Regions from separate parts of the Erwinia magellanica genome, predicted to be linked through region 2. Evidence: predicted binding sites of a transcription regulator. Region 2 holds the regulator's gene; each other region holds the start of a gene.

What was found. Region 2 encodes PurR, which represses purine synthesis genes. Its sites were predicted from a motif close to CANGCAAACGTTTGCNTG; they were not measured.
Region 1: a site for PurR is predicted at 1,470-1,487, ahead of purM (phosphoribosylformylglycinamidine cyclo-ligase). Genes of this name have one in related genera too.
Region 3: a site for PurR is predicted at 2,150-2,167, ahead of purT (formate-dependent phosphoribosylglycinamide formyltransferase). Genes of this name have one in related genera too.

The regions. Positions count from the first base shown of each region.
Region 1 is NZ_JBCHVC010000001.1:138,227-141,504, reverse strand. It holds gene uraA (uracil permease) at 1-430, opposite strand, end outside; gene upp (uracil phosphoribosyltransferase) at 682-1,308, opposite strand; gene purM (phosphoribosylformylglycinamidine cyclo-ligase) at 1,552-2,592, shown strand; gene purN (phosphoribosylglycinamide formyltransferase) at 2,589-3,227, shown strand.
Region 2 is NZ_JBCHVC010000001.1:905,615-908,892, forward strand. It holds gene punR (DNA-binding transcriptional activator PunR) at 58-972, shown strand; gene purR (HTH-type transcriptional repressor PurR) at 1,045-2,070, opposite strand; gene cydH (cytochrome bd-I oxidase subunit CydH) at 2,342-2,431, shown strand; gene AAH450_RS04185 (C40 family peptidase) at 2,469-3,278, opposite strand, start outside.
Region 3 is NZ_JBCHVC010000001.1:1,413,571-1,416,848, reverse strand. It holds gene AAH450_RS06475 (bifunctional 4-hydroxy-2-oxoglutarate aldolase/2-dehydro-3-deoxy-phosphogluconate aldolase) at 34-672, shown strand; gene purT (formate-dependent phosphoribosylglycinamide formyltransferase) at 929-2,107, opposite strand; gene AAH450_RS06465 (YebG family protein) at 2,247-2,645, shown strand; gene AAH450_RS06460 (sugar phosphate isomerase/epimerase family protein) at 2,803-3,278, opposite strand, start outside.

The DNA of each region.
Region 1 (3,278 bases), 770 kb from region 2:
CCATATTTGCCGCCACGCCCGCCAGCTCCAGGCCAATCACCGCCACAATTGCGCCCATTGCGGCAGGTGGGAACATCACGTCCAGCCAGCCCGTTCCCGCCTTTTTAACGATCAGCGCCACCAGGCAGAACAACACGCCACAAAGAATAAACCCGCCCAGCGCCACTTCATAGCCCAGCGGCAGCAGGAGTAATACTGGCGAAATAAAGGCAAAACTGGAGCCGAGGTAGGCAGGGATTTTTCCCTTACAGATAAAGAGATAGAGCAGCGTACCCAGCCCGTTAAACAGCAACACCGTGGCCGGGTTGATGTGAAACAGAATCGGCACCAGTACCGTGGCGCCAAACATGGCGAACAGATGCTGGAAGCTTAGCGGAATAGTTTGCAGCAGCGGCGGACGCTCGCTGACGCCAATTGCACGACGAGTCATAGTATTACCCTTAGTTTACCCCAATAAAAAGCCGACTCTGCGGTCGGCTTGATACTTAATCATTCATCTGTATAACCCGTTAAGGCAGATCAGATGTTTCAGCCCAGCTGTTATCGCCGCAGTGAGTTTGGCCCCTGCCCGCGCACGAGAACCGCAGCGTACAAAAAGTACGTGAAGATTATTCGCGTTGCTCGCCCTGTGGCCCCGCTTGCAGAGGTTCAAATTGGCAAATAAGCCAGGCTGGATCATTCTCATTTGGTTCCGAAGATCTTATCGCCCGCGTCGCCCAGGCCGGGGATGATATACCCCTTCTCATTCAGCCCCTGGTCAACTGACGCGGTGTAAAGCTCAACGTCCGGGTGCGCTTTTTCCAGCGCGGCAATTCCTTCCGGTGCGGCGACCAGTACCAGCACTTTGATGCTGGTGCAGCCCGCCTTCTTCAGCAGGTCGATAGTGGCGATCATTGAGCCGCCGGTAGCCAGCATCGGATCAACCACCAGCGCCATACGCTCTTCAATGTTTGACACCAGCTTCTGGAAGTAGGGCACCGGCTCCAGCGTCTCTTCATCACGGTAAACGCCCACTACGCTGATACGGGCGCTGGGAACGTGCTCCAGCACGCCTTCCATCATGCCAAGACCGGCACGCAGGATCGGCACCACGGTAATTTTCTTGCCTTTGATCTGCTCAATCTCGACCGGGCCGTTCCAGCCTTCAATGGTCACCGTTTCGGTTTCCAGGTCGGAGGTGGCTTCATAAGTCAGCAGACTTCCCACTTCTGAGGCGAGTTCACGAAAACGCTTGGTGCTTACGTCATGTTCACGCATCAGGCCCAGTTTATGTTTGACCAGAGGGTGTTTGACTTCCACGATCTTCATTGTTGTACTCCCGGAGTGTTAAGCTGCAAAAAAAAATCGCGAGATTATAGCGCCATTTACGCCAGACGCCATATGACTTAGTACAACTTCTGTTAATTCCTCCTCTCCCCCTTAAAGAATTGGCTAAAATTCAGTTATCCGCAACGCGTCATAAGATGGCACTCGCAAACGTTTGCCTGCGCTGTTAGAATTGCCGCGCTTTATTTTCCATACCACCAACCGCAAACCGCGTGGGGATCCGCAGTGACCGACAAAACCTCTCTCAGCTATAAAGACGCCGGCGTAGACATCGACGCGGGTAATGCTTTAGTCGATCGTATTAAAGGCGTAGTGAAAAAGACTCGTCGCCCGGAAGTGATGGGTGGACTGGGCGGTTTCGGTGCCCTTTGTGCCCTGCCGCAAAAATACCGCGAGCCGGTTCTGGTTTCCGGCACTGACGGCGTTGGCACCAAGCTGCGTCTGGCGATGGACCTTAAACGCCACGATACCATCGGTATCGACCTGGTCGCGATGTGCGTGAACGATTTGGTGGTACAGGGCGCCGAGCCGCTGTTCTTCCTGGATTATTATGCCACCGGCAAACTGGATGTGGAGACCGCGGCCAGCGTGATCACCGGCATCGCTGAAGGCTGTTCACAGTCTGGCTGTGCGCTGGTAGGTGGCGAAACGGCTGAAATGCCGGGCATGTATCATGGCGAAGATTATGACGTCGCAGGCTTCTGCGTTGGCGTAGTAGAAAAGTCAGAGATCATCGACGGCAGCAAGGTGCAGGATGGCGACGTGCTGATTGCGCTGGGTTCCAGCGGCCCGCACTCTAACGGTTATTCGCTGGTGCGTAAAATCCTGGAAGTCAGCAAAACCGACCCGGAAGCGACTCAGCTGGAAGGCAAAACGCTGGCTGACCACCTGCTGGAGCCTACCCGTATTTATGTTAAAAACCTGCTGAGCCTGATTGAACAGGTAGAGGTGCACGCCATCTGCCACCTGACCGGCGGCGGCTTCTGGGAAAATATTCCTCGCGTCCTGCCAGAGAACACCCAGGCGGTGATTGAAGAGTCAAGCTGGCAGTGGCCTGCGGTATTTGGCTGGATGCAGGAAGCGGGCAACGTCAGCCGTCACGAGATGTATCGCACCTTTAACTGTGGCGTGGGCATGCTGATCGCCCTCAGTGCAGAAGAAGCGGATAAAGCGGTTCAGCTGATGACCGACGCGGGCGAAAAAGCCTGGAAAATTGGCGTGATCAAAGCGTCTGATTCTGATGAGCGTGTGGTCATTAACGCATGAAAAGAGTGGTGGTGTTGATTTCGGGACAGGGAAGCAACCTTCAGGCAATCCTGAATGCGTGTGAGCAGGGCCAGATCAACGCCAGCGTTGCTGCCGTGTTCAGCAATAAATCAGAGGCGTTTGGCCTGACGCGAGCGCGTGAAGCGGGCGTGCCTGCCCATGCGCTGGCCGCTTCCCAGTTTGCAGACCGCGAGGCGTTCGACAACCAGCTGATGCTGGAAATCGATGCTTATGCGCCCGATCTGGTGGTGCTGGCTGGCTATATGCGTATTCTCAGCCCGGCTTTTGTGCAGCACTATGCCGGACGCATGCTTAACATCCACCCTTCCCTGCTGCCGAAATACCCCGGCCTGCACACCCATCGCCAGGCTATGGAAAATGGTGATGAAGAGCACGGCACCTCGGTGCATTTTGTGACCGAGCAGCTGGATGGCGGCCCGGTGATCCTACAGGCAAAAGTGCCGGTCTTTGCGGAAGACAGCGAAGAGGATGTGACCGCGCGTGTGCAGCATCAGGAGCACGCTATCTACCCGCTGGTAGTCAGCTGGTTTGTGGATGGCAGAGTGGAGATGCGGGACAACGCCGCCTGGCTGGATGGCGAAAAGCTGCCTGAAGAGGGGCACGCCTTCGACTGACCGCTGATACTGGTGCGCCGACTATGATCAAAACAAAACACCCGGTGAACT
Region 2 (3,278 bases):
TCAGCTTGTGAAACGGTAATATTTGCCTCTTCCCTTCAAAAAAATTGCAGGCAGCTTATGTGGTCAGAACACGCTTTGGAAGTTGTTGATGCCGTTGCCCGTTCGGGCAGTTTCACCGCAGCCGCGGCTGAGCTGCACCGCGTTCCCTCCGCTATCAGCTATACCGTGCGGCAGCTGGAGGAGTGGCTGGCAGTACCCCTGTTTGAACGGCGGCACCGGGATGTGGTGCTGACCGAAGCGGGACGGGTATTTGTGCAGGAAGGGCGAAGTGTTATCAAAAAAATGCTCGCCACCCGGCGGCAGTGTCAGCAGGTGGCCAACGGCTGGCGTGGACAGATCAATATTGCCGTCGATCGGATAGTCAAACCTCAGCGCACGCGCCAGCTGGTGGTGGACTTTTACCGCCATTTCCCCGACATGGAGCTGCATCTGTCGCCAGAGGTGTTCAACGGCGTCTGGGATGCGCTGGCCGATGGCAGGGTTGATGTGGCCATTGGGGCTACTCAGGCTATACCTGTGGGCGGCCGTTTTGCCTTTCGCGATATGGGAGCACTGAACTGGCGCTGCGTGGTGGGAGCAGATCATCCTCTGGCGCAGCACCGGGAGCAGGTTATCAGCGAAGAGGCGATCCGGGAATGGCCCTCGCTGGTGCTGGAGGACACCTCGCGAGCGCTCCCCAAACGAACAACCTGGACCCTGGATAATCAGCGGCGGCTGGTGGTGCCAGATTGGGAAAGTGCTTTCGACTGTCTGTCAGCCGGGCTGTGCGTGGGCATGGTACCGGGACATTTTGCCCGGCCTCTGTTGAAACAGGGCACACTGCACGAGCTAAAGCTGGCAGCCAGTTTCCCCGACAGCCCCTGCTGCGTCAGCTGGTCTGAACAACAGGCGTCACCGGCGCTGAGCTGGCTACTCGATTATCTGGGTGAGAGCGATACGCTGAACAGCGAATGGCTGCGCGAAGAGGAGTAAAAAGCCTGAACAGCGCAAGCCGGGGGTAAAATATGCCCCTGGCTTGCAGCAGGAAAGAGGCAGGCAGAAGGCTTAGCGGCGGTAATCCAGGAAAGGACCGTCAGCGACCGAGCGACGTTCGATCAGGGAAGGATGTACCTCAATGGTCTGCGGATCTTCCCGTTTGCTGGTGATACGGTCCAGCAGCATATCGAAAGCGGTCTCGCCTAAGCGCTCTTTAGGCTGATGAACGGTAGTCAGTGCTGGTGTAAAGTAACGGGCGTTGCGCACGTTATCATAACCGATCACCGATATATCCTGCGGAACCCGTAACCCCATCTCGTCCGCAGCGCAAATGGCGCCCATGGCCATGACGTCACCGCCACAAAAGACCGCCGTTGGTCGCTGTTTCTGCGATAAAATCTGCTGCATCGCCTGATAGCCAGACTCCGGTTCGAAATCTCCCTGCACCAGCCACTCTTTACGGAGCGTAATATTGGCTTCAGCCAGCGCCTTCAGGAAGCCGGCATGGCGGCCGCCACCGGTATTGCGCTCCATTTGTCCGGGGATCACGCCGATATCGCGGTGACCCCGATCGATCAGGTAGCGCCCGGCCAGATAGCCGCCCTCAAAAGCGTTATCCAGCACGGTATCGGTGAAGTCTCCGCGAGACTCGCCCCAGTCCATAACGACCATCGGGATATTGCGGTTCTCTTCCAGCATTTTGATCAGCGGATCGGGATACTCAGAGCACATCACCAGCAGACCGTCCACGCGCTTTTGCGCCATCATCGACAGATAGGCCTGCTGCTTTTGCAGATCGTTATGGGCATTGCCCAGGATCAGGGTATAGCCTTTTGCGAAACAGCGGTTTTCCACCGCTTCAATAATCTCGGCAAAGTAGGGCGCTTCGCTGGAGGTGGCTAACAGACCAATAGTTCTGGTGTGATTAACCTTAAGGCTGCGGGCCACTGCACTGGGGGAATAGTGCAGCGATTTAATTGCAGCCCAGACGGCCTCCCGCGTCTCTTCGGCGACAAAGCGGGTTTTATTGATGACGTGGGAGACGGTGGTGGTCGACACCCCGGCCTGCTTTGCCACATCTTTAATTGTTGCCATGAACTAGCTACTCCTGCGCTTATCTCAACGTGTTGATAAGCCTGTTGTTAATCGTTTGCCTGAAAAGAGTAAAACCTGACGTCTTAAATCGGTTTAAGTTGCTGTCGGATTCGTCAGGAAGGAAAAGAGTGGTCGTCCGCAGAATTGTGACTGAGCGGACGTTGCGCAACAAAAAGAATTCTAACAAGGCTGAGCAGAGAAAACGAGATTTTTACCGATAAGTATGGGAAAATTGATAACACTATTAACTGTAGGGCTATTCAGAGGATATATGGATACCGATTTAAAGTTCTCATTACTGACCACGGTTTGCGCTTTGGTGATGATTATGGCGTTCAGCTTTACCGCCATCATGCACTAACTATAAAAGGGGCCTGATCGCAGGCCCTTTATAACGCTTAGCGGATGGTTTTCGGCGTCATCATCCGACGGGCGCCAATATAGTGACGCTGCCAGTAATCCTCGCCCAGCGCGCTTACCTGAATATCCTTGCCGGTACGGGGGGACTGAATGAACTTACCGTCACCCAGATAGACGCCAACATGGTCAGCAACCCCGCGTCCATTAATGCGGAAGAAGACCAAATCCCCTTTTTCCAGCTCATCACGTTTGATCGAGGCGGCATCGCGCAGATGATACATTTCGTTAGCGGTGCGCGGGATTTTAAACTTCACCAAATCCTTATAGGCATACCAGACCAGCCCGCTACAGTCGAAGCCGGTTTTTGGTGAGGTTCCGCCCCATTGATAGGGTTTACCCAGCTGGCCCATCAGTTTGTTCATCGCAGTTTCACGAGCTTTCTGATAGCGGGCACGATGCGCCTTGCTCAACTTCAGCGGTGCCGGGTCGAGATCGGCTGTCAGCGCTTCCATTTGTGCTGCTTTACCGCGATGCCGTCCGTAACGCTTTTTACTGCCATTAACGCTTTTCTTTTTATATCTGCCGGGAGTAACGGCGGCCGTTGCCGGAGAGGCTTTCTTTTTAAGCTTGAGCTTTGACACGGAGGTTAAGCGGGATTTCTTGCTGGTGGTCTCTTTAACTTTTTTTGTGGAGCTTGCTTTAACCGGCCTGCGTTTACGTCGCTCATCTTCACGGGCTGGCGTACCAGCATCCTTCTTATGATGGCTGGCATTAACAGGGGCGTGTGGCGATGCGTGCGCCACGTTAAAAAAGAGCTGAGCAAACGCCAGCAAAAAGAGGGTGATGAG
Region 3 (3,278 bases), 510 kb from region 2:
ACGCCGCGCGCGTCGCTTTGGAGAAGCAGAGAGATGATTAACTGGAAGACCAGTGCAGAGCAGATCCTGACCACAGGCCCGGTTGTACCGGTGATTGTTGTGAATAAGCTTGAGCATGCCGTACCCATGGCGAAAGCTCTGGTTGCGGGGGGCGTAAAAGTGCTGGAAGTGACGCTTCGCACTGCCTGCGCAATGGATGCGCTTAAAGCGATGATTAAAGAGGTACCGGAAGCCATTGTCGGTGCCGGTACGGTTCTTAATGTTCAGCAGCTGAAAGAAGTAACCGATGCAGGCGCGCAGTTTGTCATAAGCCCCGGTGTTACGGAGTCGCTGCTTGAGGCCGCCGTGAAAGGATCGGTGCCGCTGATCCCCGGTATCAGCACCGTTTCGGAACTGATGACGGGTCTGGATTACGGGCTGCGAGAGTTCAAATTCTTCCCGGCTGAAGCCAACGGTGGAGTAAAAGCGCTACAGGCGATTGGCGGTCCATTCCCTCAGGTACGTTTTTGCCCGACCGGTGGTATCTCTCCGGCCAATTACCGCGACTATCTCGCCCTGAAAAGCGTGTTGTGTATCGGCGGCTCGTGGCTGGTACCGGCGGATGCGTTGGAAGCAGGGGACTACGATCGTATCACCCAGCTGGCGAAAGAAGCCTTGGCGGGCGCACGTTAAATCCGGTTGATGTTGCCGGTGAAGGGGCGCTGAGCCAGGCCCCGGGAAATAAACCTGCGAAGAACTGGGGCGGATAAAACGGTTTAAAGCAGGCGCGAACGCTAAGAAGAGATCAGGCGTCCCGTTACTGGCTGGCGTCCCGAACAGGCTCGGCAGAGACCGAAAGAAAAGAGAGCGTGACGGGTGAAGCCCGTTCCGGGCCTCTCCGGTACGCTCTCTTTTGCATAACTGGCTGAATGCAGCTGGCGCGCCAGCGTCAGCCGCTGACTTTCACCCCGGCGGCACAGGCAATAGCGCGCTGAACGGCATCCTCAATGTTTTCACCTGTTGCCAGCGCCACGCCCAAACGGCGTTTGCCGCGGATCTCTGGTTTGCCAAACAGGCGAACCTGCAAACCGGCACCCAGCACGCTGCCTACATTGCTGAATTGCACGTTGTCGCTTTCCAGCTCCGGCAAAATAACGGCAGAAGCGGCAGGGCCGTACTGGCGGATACCGCCAATCGGCAAGCCCAGGAAAGCGCGAACGTGCAGGGCGAACTCGGAGAGATCCTGGGAAATCAGCGTGACCATACCGGTATCGTGCGGGCGGGGGGAGACTTCGCTAAATACCACCTCATCACCACAGACAAACAGCTCAACGCCAAACAGGCCATAACCTCCCAGCGCTTTGACTACCTGCTCTGCGATCTGCTCTGCGCGTTGCCGGGCAAGTTCGCTCATCTGCTGCGGCTGCCAGGATTCACGATAATCGCCATCTTCCTGACGATGTCCCACAGGCGCGCAAAAATGTATGCCGTCTGTGGCGCTGATAGTCAGCAGGGTGATTTCAAAATCAAACTTCACCACGCCCTCAACAATGACCCGGCCAGCTCCGGCACGACCCCCTTGCTGCGCATATTCCCAGGCGGCATCAAGCTGGGAGGCTTCACGGATAAAGCTTTGCCCTTTGCCGGAAGAACTCATTACTGGCTTAACGATACAGGGGAAACCAATCTCCTCCGCAGCCTGAGTAAAGGCTTCATGGCTGTCGGCAAAACGGTAGCTGGAAGTTGGTAGCGCCAGCTCTTCCGCTGCCAGACGTCGGATACCTTCACGGTTCATGGTCAGACGCGCCGCACGTGCTGTCGGTACGACATTCTGGCCCGCTTTTTCCAGCTCAATCAGCATATCGGTGGCGATGGCCTCTATCTCCGGCACGATATAATCCGGGCGTTCCAGCGCCACCAGGGCTTTCAGCGCTTCACCGTCAAGCATATTGATGACATGGCTACGGTGAGCAACGTGCATGGCGGGGGCATCGGCGTAGCGGTCAACCGCAATCACTTCAACGCCCAGACGCTGACATTCCAGCGCCACTTCTTTGCCCAGTTCCCCAGACCCTAACAGCATTACACGCGTTGCGGCGGGGCGCAGCGCAGTACCAAGAGTGGTCATAATCTTCTTACCTGATTGGATGGAAAAAACGCGCGCAGTATAAACGAAAACGATTGCGTACACATCTGCTTTCCAGGCTTGAGCAAAATTTACCAGGCTGTTATACTGTATAAAAATACAGTTAAACGAGGTGTGCACTATGGCTGTTGAAATCAAATATGTTGTCGTCAGAAAAGGTGAGGAAAAGATGACATTCGCCAGTAAAAAAGAAGCCGACGCGTACGATAAAATGCTCGATATGGCTGAAGCATTTTCAGACTGGCTGAGTGCATCACCGCTGACCATGGAAGAAGATCAGCGTGAAGCGCTGGGAATGTTCCTGGCAGAAAATAAAGAGGCCGTTCAGCATATTCTTCGTACCAGCAAAATGCCGGAAGCGGATGATTCTGCAAGTGTTGAAGGCGCAGCTAAAGCGAAAACAGTGTCGGATGCACAGCAAGCAGCGGAAGATGAAGAGCACGGCGAAGAGGATGCTGAAACCGCTTCCGCTAAGCCTGCTAAAAACCGCGCAGCGGTACGCGGCGTCAAAGCGGCCTGAGTTCCCAGCGGGTCGGTTACTGTTTCTTGCGCGCGGGCCTGAAAGCCTGCGCGTCTTTCTGTGTAATACTTCCCGCTGTAAGCCTTCACCACTTCACCACTTCAAAACTTCACCACGTCACAACTTTACCACGTCACTACTTCGCCACTTCAACTGCTCAACTCGTTGCGGCGCACACTCTTTTCAGCGCGTGGAGCGCTTCTCCTGCCACGTCCACAGGCGGCTGCTGATGGTAGAGATCGTTAAATACTTCCAGTCCTAAAGGCCCCTGATAGCCCTGCGTGTGTAACGCGTTTAACAGCGTATAGAGGGGAAAGTTACCCTGTCCGGGTAATAAGCGCTGATGACGGGCAATATCCACAAGCTGATCCTGAGAAGGAAGCGTGGCGAGATCGGAAAGCTGTACCAGAAAGATTTTCTCCACTGGGATCCCGGCAAGATCAGCTACAGTGCGGTTGCGCACAAATATATGGAAAGCATCCACCACCAGACCAAGATTGGGTTCATCTATCTTCTGCACCAGCTGCCAGGCGGCTGGTAGAGTATTGATGTGCGTACTCCAGGCCATCGCCTCAAACGCGATTCTCACACCCCTTTTTCCTGCCTCCCTGCTCAGCCAGCGTAAATCCTCCT